Regions from separate parts of the Mycobacterium sp. SMC-11 genome, predicted to be linked through region 1. Evidence: riboswitches for the same ligand, from Rfam matches in the RefSeq annotation. Region 1 holds a riboswitch; the other holds the start of a gene.
What was found. Region 1 has a riboswitch for cobalamin ahead of metE (5-methyltetrahydropteroyltriglutamate--homocysteine S-methyltransferase). Riboswitches for the same ligand answer to the same signal wherever they lie in the genome.
Positions count from the first base shown of each region.

Region 2: it holds a riboswitch for cobalamin, as region 1 does, so the genes downstream of both, cobN (cobaltochelatase subunit CobN) here and metE (5-methyltetrahydropteroyltriglutamate--homocysteine S-methyltransferase) in region 1, are expected to answer to the same signal.

Region 1 is NZ_CP176430.1:1,195,979-1,203,389, reverse strand. Features, by position in the region: gene ACKY0X_RS05770 (crotonase/enoyl-CoA hydratase family protein) at 1-45, opposite strand, end outside; gene ACKY0X_RS05765 (thiolase family protein) at 42-1,187, opposite strand; gene ACKY0X_RS05760 (SDR family oxidoreductase) at 1,293-1,952, shown strand; cobalamin riboswitch at 1,999-2,211, shown strand; gene metE (5-methyltetrahydropteroyltriglutamate--homocysteine S-methyltransferase) at 2,332-4,626, shown strand; gene ACKY0X_RS05750 (mycobacterial-type methylenetetrahydrofolate reductase) at 4,701-5,591, shown strand; gene ACKY0X_RS05745 (HAD-IC family P-type ATPase) at 5,877-7,411, shown strand, end outside.
Region 2 is NZ_CP176430.1:3,596,309-3,603,719, reverse strand. Features, by position in the region: gene ACKY0X_RS17170 (ATP-binding cassette domain-containing protein) at 1-1,598, opposite strand, end outside; gene ACKY0X_RS17165 (FecCD family ABC transporter permease) at 1,595-2,635, opposite strand; gene ACKY0X_RS17160 (ABC transporter substrate-binding protein) at 2,632-3,828, opposite strand; cobalamin riboswitch at 3,885-4,036, opposite strand; cobalamin riboswitch at 4,046-4,171, shown strand; gene cobN (cobaltochelatase subunit CobN) at 4,200-7,411, shown strand, end outside.

The sequences.
Region 1 (7,411 bases):
GCCCAGCTGTCCAAGCCGTTCTACCAGAACGGCCCCGTCACTCACAGCAGCTCCAGGATGGTGGCGTTGGCCTGGCCGCCGCCTTCGCACATGGTCTGCAGACCGTAGCGAATTCCGTTGGCGCGCATGTGGTAGAGCATGGTGGTCATGATCCGGGCACCGGAGCCGCCGAGGGGGTGACCCAGCGCGATCGCCCCGCCGTTGGGGTTGAGCTTCTTCGGGTCGGCACCGAGTTCGGCCAGCCAGGCCATCGGCACCGGGGCGAATGCCTCGTTGACCTCGAACACCCCAATGTCGTCGATGCTCAGGCCGGAGCGCTGCAGCGCCTTCTGGGTCGCCGGGATCGGCGCGGACAGCATCATCACCGGGTCGGCGCCGGCCAGCGTCGCGGTGTGCACCCGGGCCAGCGGGGTCAGGCCCAGTTCGCGTGCCTTGGCCGCCGACATGAACAGCAGCGCCGCCGAGCCGTCGGAGATCTGGCTGGAGTTACCGGCGTGGATCACGCCGTCCTCCTTGAAAGCGGGCTTGAGCTGGGCCATCTTCTCCAGGGTAGTACCGCGGCGGATGCCCTCGTCCTCGCTGATGACGTTGCCCTCGGGATCCGTGATCGAGACGATCTCGTCCTTGAAGGCGCCGGCGTCCTGTGCGGCACCGGCCTTTTCGTGCGATGCCAGCGCGAACTCGTCGAGCGCGGTGCGGCTCAGGCCCCACTTGGTGGCCATCATCTCCGCTCCGATGCCCTGGTTGGGGGTCTGGGTGTAGCGCGCCTTGAAGGAATCCCCGTACGGGCGGCCGCCGTTGGCCAGCGAGGAACCCATCGGGGTCCGCGACATCGACTCGACACCACCGGCGACCACGACGTCGTAGTGTCCGGCGACCACACCGGCGGCGGCGAAGTGCACCGACTGCTGGCTGGAACCACACTGGCGGTCCACGGTCACCGCGGGCACCGTCTCCGGCCAGCCCGCGCTCAGCACCGCCGTGCGGCCGATGTCCAGGGCCTGCTCACCGGCCTGCATGACACAGCCCCAGATCACGTCGTCGACCAGGGCCGGGTCCACGCCGGCCCGGTTGACCAGCCCGTTGAGCACCTGGGCGGACAGTTCGGCCGGGTGTACCCCGGACAGTCCGCCGTTGCGCTTGCCGATCGGCGCGCGCACCGCTTCGACGATGACGGCTTCAGCCATGGGTGCTCCTTAGTTGGTTCGGGGTCTTGTTACTTCGATTGTCGACGGGCGCGCTCGGGCGGCGTCAGCGGGGGTCATTCCGCGCTCCCGCGTAACGTCGAATCCATGGCACGCATCGTGATCGTCGGCGGCCACGGCAAGATCGCCCTGCTGCTGGCCCCCACCCTCGTTAGTCGCGGCGACCAAGTCAGCTCGGTGTTCCGCAACCCCGACCACGCCGAGGAGGTCGCGGTCACCGGCGCGGTCCCGGTGGTGGCCGATATCGAACAGCTCGGCACCGACGGCCTGGCCCGGCTCTTTGCCGATCATGACGCGGTGGTGTTCTCCGCCGGCGCCGGTGGCGGAAACCCGGCACGCACCTACGCCGTCGACCGCGACGCCGCCATTCGCAGCATCGACGCCGCCGCGAAAGCCGGTGCGCGGCGATTCGTGATGGTGTCCTATTTCGGCGCGGGACCCGATCACGGCATTCCCGAAGACGATCCGTTCTATCCGTACGCGCAGGCCAAGGCCGCCGCCGACGCCCATCTACGCGCCAGCGACCTGGACTGGACGGTGCTGGGGCCCAGCCGGCTAACCCTGGATCCAGCCAGCGGAGAAATCGCCGTCGGTCCCGACACGGCCAAAGGGCAGGTCTCCCGCGGCAACGTCGCGTTGGTGATCGCTGCCTCCCTGGCCGACAAGTCGACCATCGGCCGCACCATCGAGTTCAACGACGGCCCGACCCCGATCCCGGAGGCACTCGCGGCCGGTCGAGCCGAGTAACCTCGATCACGCAACTGGTTTGCCGTTGTCGCCGCCAGGCGGCTTCGGCATCGAGCGCACCGCGGTTTACGTAGTTTTCCGCGGAGCGCGAGAGGGAACCCGGTGAGAATCCGGGACTGTCCCGCAGCGGTATGCAGGAACGACCGCCGTCATAAGCACTGGTCATGGGTTCGCCCGCCGACTGGGAAGCGACGGCCACTAGGAGCACCTCGGTGCGCGCCTGCGAGTCCGAATACCTGCCCGTTGTGCTGGGCGCGCCGCGCCCGGCGGATCAACGCCTCGCGGAATGGGCGTCTGGTTTTGAGGGTTATAGTGCTTTATATATAGGCACGGGACCGGATCAGCTGGGCGGCTGCTGGCGTTGACCCACCCTCGTCAATTGAAGGATCAAATCGTGACCGTTCAAGCCTTTACCGCCACCGTTCTCGGCTCACCACGAATCGGACCGCGCCGCGAACTCAAGCGCGCCACCGAAAGCTACTGGGCCGGCCGGATCGACCAGGACGAGCTCAAGAAGGTGGCCGCCGGCCTGCGCCGTGACACCTGGGCACAGTTGGCCGCCGCGGGGCTCGACTCGATACCGGTGAACACGTTCTCCTACTACGACCAGATGCTCGACACCGCGGTGCTGCTGGGCGCACTCCCGGCCCGGGTGGCCGGCGTCGCCGACGAGTTGGACCGCTACTTCGCCGCGGCCCGCGGCAACGCCGACATCGCTCCGCTGGAGATGACGAAGTGGTTCGACACCAACTACCACTACATCGTTCCCGAGATCGGGGCGGACACGACGTTCTCGCTCAACCCCGCCAAGGTGCTCTCCGAGCTCGCCGAGGCCAAGGAGCAGGGCTTCGGCGGAAACGCAGCCCGGCCGGTGATCATCGGTCCGGTCACGTTCCTGTTGCTCAGCAAGGCCGTCGACGGTGCGCCGGCGCCGATCTCGCGCCTCGACGAGCTGACCGACGTCTACGCCGAGCTGCTGGGCAAGCTGGCCGACGCCGGCGCCGAATGGGTGCAGATCGATGAGCCGGTGCTGGTGACCGACATCTCCGCGGACGCCCCCGCCCTGGCCGAGCAGGTGTACAAGCGCCTCGGCGGGCTGAGCAAGCGGCCGGCGATCTTCGTGGCCACCTACTTCGGTGACCCCGGGGCCGGGCTGGCGGCGCTGGCCCGCACCCCGGTCGAGGCGATCGGCGTCGACCTGGTTTACGGACCCAACACCGCAATCGCGTCCGTGCCGGAGCTGGCTTCCAAGGTTCTGGTCGCCGGCGTGGTCGACGGCCGCAACATCTGGCGCACCGACCTGCAGGCCGCCCTGGCCAAGCTGGCGTCGCTGTTGGGTTCAGCGGAGGCCGTTGCCGTATCGACGTCGTGCTCGACGCTGCACGTGCCCTACTCGCTGGAGCCCGAGACGGGTCTGGACGACGCGCTGCGCAGCTGGCTGGCGTTCGGCGCCGAAAAGGTGGCCGAGGTGGCCACCTTGGCCCGCGCGCTGCGCGAGGGACGCGAAGCCGTGGCTGCGGAGATCGAGGCGTCCAACGCCGCAGCCGCGTCCCGCACCTCCGACCCCCGCCTGAACAATGCGGCGTTGCGCGCGCAGATCGCCGAGATCCGGGCGGCCGGCAGCCAGCGCGGTTCGGCCGAGGCACGCCGCAGCGCCCAGGACGAGCGGCTGCACCTGCCGCCGCTGCCGACCACCACCATCGGGTCGTTCCCGCAGACCGTGGAGATCCGCAAGGCCCGCGCCGCGCTGGCGGCCGGGGAGATCGACGAGGCGCAGTACACCGACCGGATGAAGGCGGAGGTCGCTGCCGTCATCAAGTTGCAGGAGAACCTCGGGCTCGACGTGCTGGTGCACGGCGAGCCGGAACGCAACGACATGGTGCAGTACTTCGCCGAGCAGCTGGAGGGCTTCTTCGCCACCAGCAACGGCTGGGTGCAGTCCTACGGCAGTCGCTGCGTGCGCCCGCCGGTGCTGTTCGGCGACGTGACGCGCCCCAAGCCGATGACGGTCGACTGGGCCACCTACGCCCAGTCGCTGACCGACAAGCCGGTCAAGGGCATGCTCACCGGTCCGGTGACCATCCTGGCCTGGTCGTTCGTCCGCGACGACCAACCGCTGGCCGACACCGCCTACCAAGTGGCGCTGGCGATCCGCGAGGAGACGGTGGATCTGGAGGCCGCCGGCATCGCGGTGATCCAGGTCGACGAACCCGCCCTGCGCGAGCTGTTGCCGGTGCGCGACGCCGACAAGGCGGCCTACCTGGACTGGGCGGTGGGTTCGTTCCGGATGGCCACCTCGGGCGTCTCCGACGCGACGCAGATCCACACCCACCTGTGCTATTCGGAGTTCGGCGAGGTGATCGGTGCGATCGCCGACCTGGACGCCGACGTCACCTCGATCGAGGCGGCGCGCTCGCACATGGAAGTGCTCGATGACCTCAATGCGATCGGCTTCTCCAACGGGGTGGGCCCGGGTGTCTACGACATCCACTCGCCGCGCGTGCCGAGCGCCGACGAGATGGCCGCGTCGCTACGCGAGGCGCTGGATGCCGTTCCGGCCCAACGCCTCTGGGTGAACCCGGACTGCGGCCTAAAGACCCGCAAGCCCGACGAGGTGACGGCATCGCTGGCCCATATGGTTGCCGCGGCTAAGGAAGCCCGCACCGGCCTGTGACCGCCTGACATGTTGCGCCCCAGAGACGTCTCTGGGGCGCAACATGTCCGTTCAAATTTGATCGGAGTCCCCTGGTGCCGCTGAACACCATTGCCCTGGAACTAGTGCCGCCCAACACCGATCGCGGGGTCGAGCACGCCCGCGAAGAGGCATACAAGGTCCTGCAGCTATCCGCTCAAGCGGGTATCGCGGGCCGGATCGGTCACGTCATGATCCCCGGATTGATCCCCGAGGATGACGATCGGCCGATCGAGATGAAACCCAAACTCGACGTCCCCGACTTCTGGTCGATAATCCGCCCCGAACTGCCCGGCGTACACGGATTATGTACGCAGGTAACCGCATTCCTCGACGAGTCGGCGCTGCGGACGCGACTTGCGGGCCTGCGCCAGGTCGGGTTCGACGGAATCATCTTCGTCGGTGTCCCCCGCACGCTGAACGACGGCGAGGGCGGCGGCGTCGCACCCACCGACGCGCTCTCGAAATTCGACGATCTCGTCGACAACCGGGGTGTCATCCTCATCCCGACACGGGACGGCGAGCGGGAACGCTTCGACTTCAAATGTGACCGCGGCGCCACCTTCGGGATGACGCAGCTGCTCTACTCCGACGCGATAGTCGGATTCCTTCGCGACTTCAAGAACGTCAGCGATCACCGGCCCGAGGTCCTGTTGTCGTTCGGCTTCGTGCCCAGGATGGAGAGCAAGGTCGGACTGGTCGATTGGCTGATTCAGGACCCTGGCAACGAGACCGTCGCCGCCGAGCAGGCCTTCGTCCGGACTCTGGCCGTAAGCGAACCCGACGCCAAGCGCCGGCAGATGCTCGATCTGTATAAGCGGGTCATCGACGGCGTGGCCGAGTTGGGCTATCCGTTGAGCCTGCACTTCGAGGCTCCCTACGGCATTTCGAAACCGGCTTTCGAGACGTTCGCCGAGATGCTGGCCTACTGGGCGCCGCGCGCTTGAACGAAACCGTCTGCAACGCAGAGCATTCACCGGCATTTCAAGTAGGGTCTCGCCGGCGTTCAGCTGGACGCCGCCTACCTGCCCTACCTTCGATCGCGAAGGGGAGTAGTTCCTACCCACCACACCGGTGGTGGATGTGAATGGTCGTCAATACGGCGGTTCAACCCGCCCGGTCATTCAGCGGACCCAGGACTTTCGCGAGCGAGACCTTCGGACGATTGACCATGTCGACCGAAGGCTCCAGAGGCTTTCTTTGCAGATTCGGTCGCCGAGCGAAGGAGACCGATGCCCCCCTCGATACCTGCCCTAATCGACGATGCCGAACCGGCACTGGATGAGCCTCTCGATACCATCACCGCCGTCCCGCTGATCGACGACGAACTCGATGATGTCGCCGACGGTCGCGCGCCTCGCGGCACCCCCGCGCCAGGCGACGGGTTGTTGGCGGTCTCCACCGCGGCGATGGCAGGTATCAGCGCCGTCGGCTTGGGCATCGCACTGGCCGGACGTGTCCTGCGATTTCCGCGCCTGCCGGCCAGTGTCCAAGGCGCCGTGGTCGCCCTAGACCACCAGCCGCGGCTACGCCGTCTCCTCGAGGAACGAATCGGTAAGCGCGCGACCGACACCGCGATGGGGTTGGCCTCCACCGCCGCCAACGCGCTCGCCGTGGCACCGTCGATTCTGGCGGTCGACCTGGCGATCAACACCTTAAAGGCTGCCGAGGCGCGCGCCGATGCCCGGGCATGGTCGCGGCGCGAACCGGAATTGACCCGCCCCACCGCGGGATCGGAGACGCAGCCGGACTCACGCCCGGTGCCACCGCCCGTCGGCGGAGTCGAACAACACCTGCAGCGCGGCACCTGGGTTCAGGCGATCGGCGCGGCGGCGGTCGGTGCCGCCAGCCGCGACCCGAACCTGGCCGGCAACGCCGCGTTGGTCGCCGTGCCGAAAGCCGCCCGCTCCACCCAGGAATCATTCGCGGCGACACTGGGTCGCGGACTGGCCAACAACGATGAGGCGCTGCAGATCGACCCGGACAGCCTGCGCCGCTTGGATCGGATCGATGTGGTGATTCTCGATCCGCGGGTGCTGCGCAGCGAATCGTTGCGCTTGGTGCGGCTACGCGGTGGCGACGAGAAGGATCTGACCACCTGGGAGCGCGCCCAGGCGATGCTGGCAGCCGGCGACCTGCAGCCCGGCTGGCATCCGGTGCCCGGCACGCGCCGCAGCAAGGGGCGCCCGGTCACCGAGGCGCTCTTCGCGCCGGCGCCGCATCCGCTGGCGGCCGCGACGCTCGCCGAGACACAGCGAGCCGATGTACAGACCATCACCGTCGATGACTCCGTCGGTCTCGCTGAGCTGCGGCCCGCGTTCGACGAATTCGCCTCGATGACAGGCGATTCGGTCGACGACGCACTCTTCGATGCGGTGCACGACTACCAACAGGAAGGCCACACCGTCGCGGTGATCTCCTCGGCGGCTGCCCGGGCACTGTCGGCGGCCGATCTCGGGGTGGGCATCCGGCCCGACCACAGCCACTCGCAACCGCTGGAGGCGGACCTGATCGTCGATGACCTGGCCGGGGTGTGGCGGATTCTGCATGCCCTGCCCGCGGCGAAGGCGGCCAGTCGTCGCGGTGTCGAATTGTCTGTCGGCGCTTCGGCGATGGGTTCGCTGCTGCTGATTCCCACCGTCCGGGGCCGCGGGCCCGAAGCGGTGGTGTTGGGAGCGGCGGCGGGTGTGGCGTCCGGCTACTGGTCGGCGCGCAAGGTGGTCAACGCACCGCTGCCCCGGCCGGTTCCGGTCGACGAGTGGCATGC
Region 2 (7,411 bases), 2.4 Mb from region 1:
GCGGCACCCAGAGCTGCGGAGGCGGCATTGCCGTGCAGCAGCCGCTGCGAGATCGGACCGAGCCGGCGCACCGCGGCGGCCAACGGCGTCAGGTGTTCGGTCAGGACCATCTCGGCCAGCATCGGCTCCAGATCCGCAATGGCCGATGATCCCTGCCAGGCCACCGGGTTCGGCAGGTGAAGCCGGACGCTACCGCCGCATTCGGAGTACCAGAGGTGATCGGGATCCAGATCGACCAGCACCCGGTGTTCGGCGAGCCCGCCCAGCCCGATCGACCACAAGCGCGCGGCATACCCGAGGTAGAAGGTGGACACCGCCACACGAAGATCCGATGCCCCGATGCGGTCCTGCACGCCGGAAACCACGCCGGCCAGCAGGTCGGTGTCGGTGTAGAGCTGTGTCACCGGACGCCAGTCGGCGTCGTCAGCGGTCCCGGTCGAGACCGCGAAATAGGAGCTGACAGCGGACAACTCGGCCAGTGCCGCAAGCGTCCGATCCTGGGGGGTGCAGCGATACGGGGTCGCGGGCAGGGTGCGCAGTCGCTGCGGTAGGTCGCGCAGCGCGATGACCTGGTTGCCGCCGGCGGTACGAGCCGTGATGGCGCCGGGATCGGTTGCGGTGAGCACGATTTCGGCAGGCTCGCCGATGCCCCAGCCCTCCCGCGACAGCACCCGTGTCAGGGCGGAGCGCAACGGCTCTGCAGCGTCGACGCGGGCGGTGCGTGCCGCACGATCGTTGTCGGCGCGGGTACTGAGCTCGAACATGCCGCTGGCTGGGTCGAAACGCAGGGTTTCGTTGCCGAACATGTCTCCGATGCGCCCGGACAACATCAGCTCTTCGCCCACGGTGTCCACGAGGGTGCCGGCCGGATCCATCAGCCACACCCGATCAGCCACTCGCAGCGCCAGTTCCAGATCGTGGGTGCTCAGCACCACCGCCAACTGCTGGTCGCGGGCGAGCTCACGCAACAGGCCGAACAGGGCGGCCCGCGAAGACACATCCAGAAACGCGGTCGGCTCGTCGAGGATCAGCAGACCCGGCTGCTGGGCCAGCGCACGCGCGGTCAGGACGCGCTGGCATTCACCGTCGGAGAGTTCGGCAGCCGGCCGCGACGCCAGATGCTGAGCACCGGTCGCCGCCAGCGCCCAGTCAATGATCTCCTCGTCGGCCGGGCGAAGTCGGGCACCCAGCCCCAGGTGGGGAATGCGGCCCAGCCCGACGAGCTCGCGCGCCGACAACAAGCCCGGATCGACGCGTTCGGTCAGCACCACCGCGACCCGGCGGGCCAGCTCGTCGCGGGGGAGCGCGGTCAGGTCAGCGCCGTCCAACAGGACGCGTCCGCCGAGCGCGGGCTGCAACCCCGCCAGGGTGCGAATCAGGGTGGACTTGCCGGCGCCGTTGGGCCCGATCAGCACGGTCAGCTCGCCGCGGCGAGCCTGGGCGGCCAGTCCGGTCGCCACTGTCGTCGACCTGCGCCGGCTGCGGTAGCCGATCGCCAGGCCGGCAAGCTCGACGGCTGGTGTGGCCGAGGCCGTGTTCGTGGGGTGGTCCCAGCTTTGCCTCTCCTCCGTCGAGCCTCGCTGAACCGCCGGGTTCATGACGGCAACCCCGATCCGCGCCGGGCCCGTAGCAGCACGACGATCACCACCGGCGCCCCGACCAGCGCGGTGACCGCGTTGATCGGGATGACCAGATCGCTGCCGGGCACCTGGCTGACGATGCCGCAGCCCAGCGCGGCGACGGCGCCCAGCAAGACCACCGCCGGGACCACCACCCGGTGGTCGGAGGTGCCCACCACGATGCGGGCCACGTGCGGCACCACCAGCCCGAGGAACGCGATCGGGCCGCAGAACGCGGTCGTCACACCCGCCAGCAGCGACGCGGAGACGACCGTGACGATCCGGGCCCGGTGTACGTTGATGCCCATCGTTGCCGCGTAACTCTCGCCGAGCAGCAGGGCATTGAGCGGCCGGATCGTCATCGCCGCGGTCAACAGCCCGACGGCCACCAGCGGCAGCAGCAACTCCAAATCGGCCCAACCGGTTCCGGCGAAGCTGCCCAGGCCCCACAACAGGTACTGCTGCACCCGCTGCGGATCGGAGTACACCAGCGCCAAGCTCACCAGCGCGGTGCTGGCCGCGCCGATCATCACACCGATCAGCAGCAGCGTCGCCGCCGAGCGGGTCCACCGCGACAGCACCAGAACCAGCGTCAGCATGGCCGCCGCACCCAGGGCCGCTGCGATCACCTCCGCGGCGCGGCTGGCACCGGCCACCGCGGTGGTGAAACCGCCGCCGGCCGCCCCGCCGAGCAGCACCACCACCGCGACGCCCAGGCTCGCCCCGGAGCTCACGCCCAGAATGTAGGGATCGGCGAGGGTGTTGCGGAACAGGGTTTGCAGCTGCAGGCCGGCGACGCCCAGGGCGGACCCGGCGGCCAGCGCGGTCAGCACCCGCGGCAACCGCATGTTCCACACGATCACCTGCCAGCGTGGGTCGGAGGGTTCGGCGCCGAACAGCACCTGCACGGTATCGAGCACCGGCACCCGCACCGGCCCGAGCACCAACCCCAGCACGGCCAGCAGAACCACCGCGGCGCTCAGCGCGGCCAGCACCAGGGCGATACGCGGCTTCATCGCGGCACCCGCCGGTAGAACTCGAACGGGTGGTCGGCGGCGAGCTCGGGATGCAGGATCGCAACGAGGTCGCCGAGCAGCAGATCCGGTCGTGCCGTGCCGCGTTCCCAATAAAGGTTGCCGCCAGCGGGTGTCATTGCCTTGGTCGCCGACCACACATGGCCGGTCCGCAGCGCGGTCAGCTCGCCGTAGCGGCTGTCACGGGCCACCGCGTCGCCCAGGGTTTGCCAGTCGTCGGTGACCAGCCAGACCGGTGCGGTGCCGGCACGGGTGTACACCGACTCGAAATTCAGGTGCCGGGTCTCGGCGCCGGTCTCCGACAGCCAGGGGTAGGTGCCGCCGGCGTCGGCGACCAGACGCCCCGAGTAGCTCTCGCCGGTGGGCATCGACCAGCTGCCCGAGTACATGGTGCCGACCAAGACCTCGACGGGCTTGGCTGCGGCGGCTTGCGCCGCCAAGGCGCGGTAACGGTCCCGGATGGCCTGGTAGGCCTGCGCTGCTTGGTGTTCGGTCCCGGTCAGCGCGGCGAACACCTTGATCCATTCGGCCCGGCCCAGCGGGGTCGGCTCCAGCCATTCGGCGTCGGCCAGCACGGGGGTACCGGCTTCGCGCAGCTTGGGATAGCCGGGGTCGTCGATGCCCTCGGTAACCAGCAGGTCGGGGCCCGCGCCGATCACGCGCTCGATGTTGATCTGCCCGCCGGGGGCGTAGCCGACGATCTCACCGGCGTCGATGCGCGCACGGATCTGCGGGTCGGCGACGGCTGCCGGGCTGGCCACACCGGTGACCACGCCCGCCTGGCCCAGTTCGGAGATCATCGCCAGATGCGTCGTCGAGCCCGAGTAGAGGCTCCGCACCGGGACGGTGATCCGCTGGGCATTGGCCAGCTCCCCGGTCAACGCCGGCGCGGGCGCACCGCAGCGCACCAACACCCACGACACCGGCTTGCCGCCGAGGTAGGGCCGCTTGACCGTCAGAACCTGGTAACTGCCGTGGTAGGTGATGGCGAAGTTGGTGGCCTCGGTCAGCGTCGACTTGTCTGGGAAATAGTCGGTGGCCGGATCGAAGTCGGTGATGCAGCCGGCACGCGCTTGCGGTGTGCGGGTGGTGGGTTCGCCCAAGCAGCCGGCCAACGACAGCGCGGTGGCCAGCGCTACCAGGAGCGCAGCAACTACCCGCAACGCACGGGACATCAGCGTGAATCAGCTTCCTCGGGGTACACCGCCCCGGTACGCAGGACGCGTTGACGTGAGTCTCCTGGCTCTCGGATCACTGCTCGCCTCGCCTTCCAACCCCACAAGTGGCGGGCCGTGGCTGATGAGGGTCGCTCCCCGATGACAGTGGCGGGACCGCGCCGGATTCGCACCGGCTTCCTCATTCGTCATCGCCTTACCGGCGACATTGTTACACGCCGCGCTGCGTTAGGCTGGCCGCCGTCTCGTGGCGTCAGGAACCCGGTGCAAATCCGGGGCGGTTCCGCCACTGTGAGGGGTCGCGTGCCCCCAGCCAGATACGGCCACGAGACATCCGACGACGAGGGGCGAGAACCCCGAGGAGGCCCCTGATGGCGCAGGCACGCCGTATCGCGTTGCTGTCCACTTCCGACACCGACCTGCTGTCCGCGCGGGCCAGCGGCGCGGCCTACCGGCTCGGGAACCCCGCACGCCACGACATCGAACCGCTGGTCAACGGCGCCGACGTCGTAGTGCTGCGCATCCTGGGGTCGTCGGCCGAGATCGCCGAGGAACTGAAGCTGCTGCGCGCGACCGGACTGCCGTTGGTGGTGCTCGGCGGGGAACGCTCGCCCAACGCCGAGCTGATGGAGTGCTCCACGGTCCCGATCGGCCTGGCCGCCCAGGCGCACGCCTACCTCGCCGAGGGCGGGCCCGCCAACCTCGCGCAGCTGCACGCGTTTCTGTGCGACACAGTGCTGCTCACCGGGGAGGGCTTCGAGGAACCGGCGGTGATCCCGGAGTGGGGTTACGGCCAGCGGGAGAGGCGGAGCGAGTCCGCTGAGTCTCCCGACGCGGTGCGGATCGGGGTGCTGTACTACCGGGCCCACGAGGTCAGCGGCAATGCCGGTTTCGCACACGCCCTGGCCGACGCGATCGATGCGACCGGCAGGGCCGTCGGGGTGCCGATCTTCGCCGCGTCACTGCGCAACGCCCCCGAGGAGCTCTTCGCGGCGCTGGGGCAGCTCGACGCGGTGGTGGTCTGCATGCTGGCGGCCGGTGGGGCGATGAACGCCACCGCCGGGGTCAGTGCCGGCGACGACGACGGCGCGTGGGACATCGAACAGATCGCGGCGCTGGACATCCCGGTGTTCCAGGGACTGTGCCTGGCGTCCACGCGGGCGGACTGGGAGGCCAACGACGACGGCGTGACCCCGCTGGATTCGGCCACCCAGATCGCCATCCCGGAATTCGACGGCCGGATCATCACCGTCCCGTTCTCCTTCAAGGAGATCGACGACGACGGGCTGCCGCACTACGCCGCCGATCCCGAGCGGTGCTCCCGGGTGGCCGGGGTCGCGGTGAATCACGCGGTGCTGCGCCGTATCCCGAACGCACAGAAGAAGCTGGCGTTGGTGTTGTCGGCCTATCCCACCAAGCATTCCCGGGTGGGCAACGCCGTCGGTCTGGACACCCCGGTGTCGGCGGTGCGGCTGCTGCGGCGGCTGGCGGCGGAGGGCTACGACGTCGGGGACGGTTTCGGCGTGCTCGACGTCGCTGACGAGACGCAGGCCGGGGATCGCCTGATCCACACCCTGATCGAGGCCGGCGGTCAGGACGAGGACTGGCTGTCTGCGGCGCAGCTGGCCGGCGCACAGGTGCGGGTCACCGCGCAGCAGTATGCGCAGTGGACCGCCGAGTTGCCCGACGGCCTGCGCGATGCCATGACGACGGCGTGGGGTCCGGCGCCGGGCCAGCTGTTCGTCAACGATGCCGGCGAGATCGTGTTGGCAGCACTGCAATCCGGCAATGTCGTGCTGATGATCCAGCCGCCCCGTGGGTTCGGGGAGAACCCGGTGGCGATCTACCACGACCCGGAGTTGCCGCCCAGCCACCACTACCTGGCCGCATACCGTTGGCTGGCACACGGTTTCGGCGCACACGCGGTGATACACCTGGGCAAGCACGGATCGATGGAGTGGCTGCCCGGTAAGACCGCGGCGTTGTCTTCCGCGTGCGCCACCGACGCGATGATCGCCGACCTGCCGTTGATCTACCCGTTCCTGGTCAACGACCCCGGCGAGGGCGCGCAGGCCAAACGCCGGGCGCACGCCACGATCGTCGACCACCTGATCCCACCGATGGCACGTGCGGAGTCCTACGGCGACATCGCGCGCCTCGAGCAGCTGCTCGACGAGTACGGCAACATCGCGTCCATGGACCCGGCCAAGCTGCCGGCGATCCGCGGTGAGATCTGGAACCTGATGCGGGCCGCGGAGATGCACCGCGACCTGGGGCTCGATGAGCGGCCCGAGGATGAGGAGTTCGACGACTTCCTGCTGCATGTCGACGGCTGGCTCTGTGAGATCAAGGACGCCCAGATCCGGGACGGCCTGCACGTGCTCGGCGGTGCTCCGACTGGACCGGAGCGGGTGAACCTGGTGCTGGCGATCCTGCGTGCTCCGCAGGTGTGGGGCGGGGTAGACCATGCGGTGCCCGGCCTGCGGGCCGCGCTGGGCCTCAAGGAAGACGCCGTTGCGACGGTCGTCGACGAGATCGAGGGCCGCGCCCGCGCGTTGGTCGAAGCCATGGAGGCCGGCGATTGGGAGACCGGCCTGGCCGACACGCTGCATCCCGAACCTGAGGTATGTCGGGTGCTGAGATTCGCTGCCACCGAGGTGGTTCCGCGGCTGGCCGGCACATCGGCCGAGCTGGACTCGGTGCTGCACGCGCTGTCCGGCGGGTTCGTACGACCGGGGCCGTCCGGGTCGCCGTTGCGTGGTCTGGTCAACGTGTTGCCCACCGGGCGCAACTTCTACACCGTCGACCCCCGCGCGGTGCCGTCCCGGCTGGCGTGGCAGACCGGGCAGGCGATGGCCGACTCGTTGGTGCGGCGCTACCTCGATGACACCGGTGACTATCCGGAGTCGGTCGGGCTATCGGTGTGGGGCACTTCGGCGATGCGCACCTCCGGCGACGACATTGCCGAGGTGCTGGCCCTGCTCGGCGTGCGTCCCGAGTGGGATGAGGCGTCGCGGCGGGTGTCCGGGCTGGCGGTCATCTCACCCGAAGAGCTCGGCCGGCCCAGAATCGACGTGACGGTACGCATCTCGGGGTTCTTCCGGGATGCCTTCCCGCACGTGGTGTCGATGCTCGACGACGCGGTGCAGATGGTCGCCACCCTCGACGAGCCCGACGACGCGAACTTCGTGGCCGCGCACGCTCGCGCAGACCTCGCCGAACACGGCGATCTGCGTCGCGCCACCACCCGGATCTTCGGTTCGGCGCCCGGGTCGTACGGTGCGGGAATCTTGCAGGTCATCGAATCCGGGACGTGGCGTGACGACAAGGACCTGGCCGAGGTCTACACCACCTGGGGTGGGTTCGCCTACGGCCGGGGACTGAGTGGCGCGCCGGCTGCCGACGACATGCGCATCAACTACCGCCGGATCAAGGTGGCCGCCAAGAACATCGACACCCGCGAGCATGACATCGCCGATTCCGATGACTACTTCGTCTATCACGGCGGCATGATCGCGACCGTGCGCGCGCTGACCGGTGCGGACCCGAAAGCCTATGTGGGCGATTCGACCTCGCCGGATGC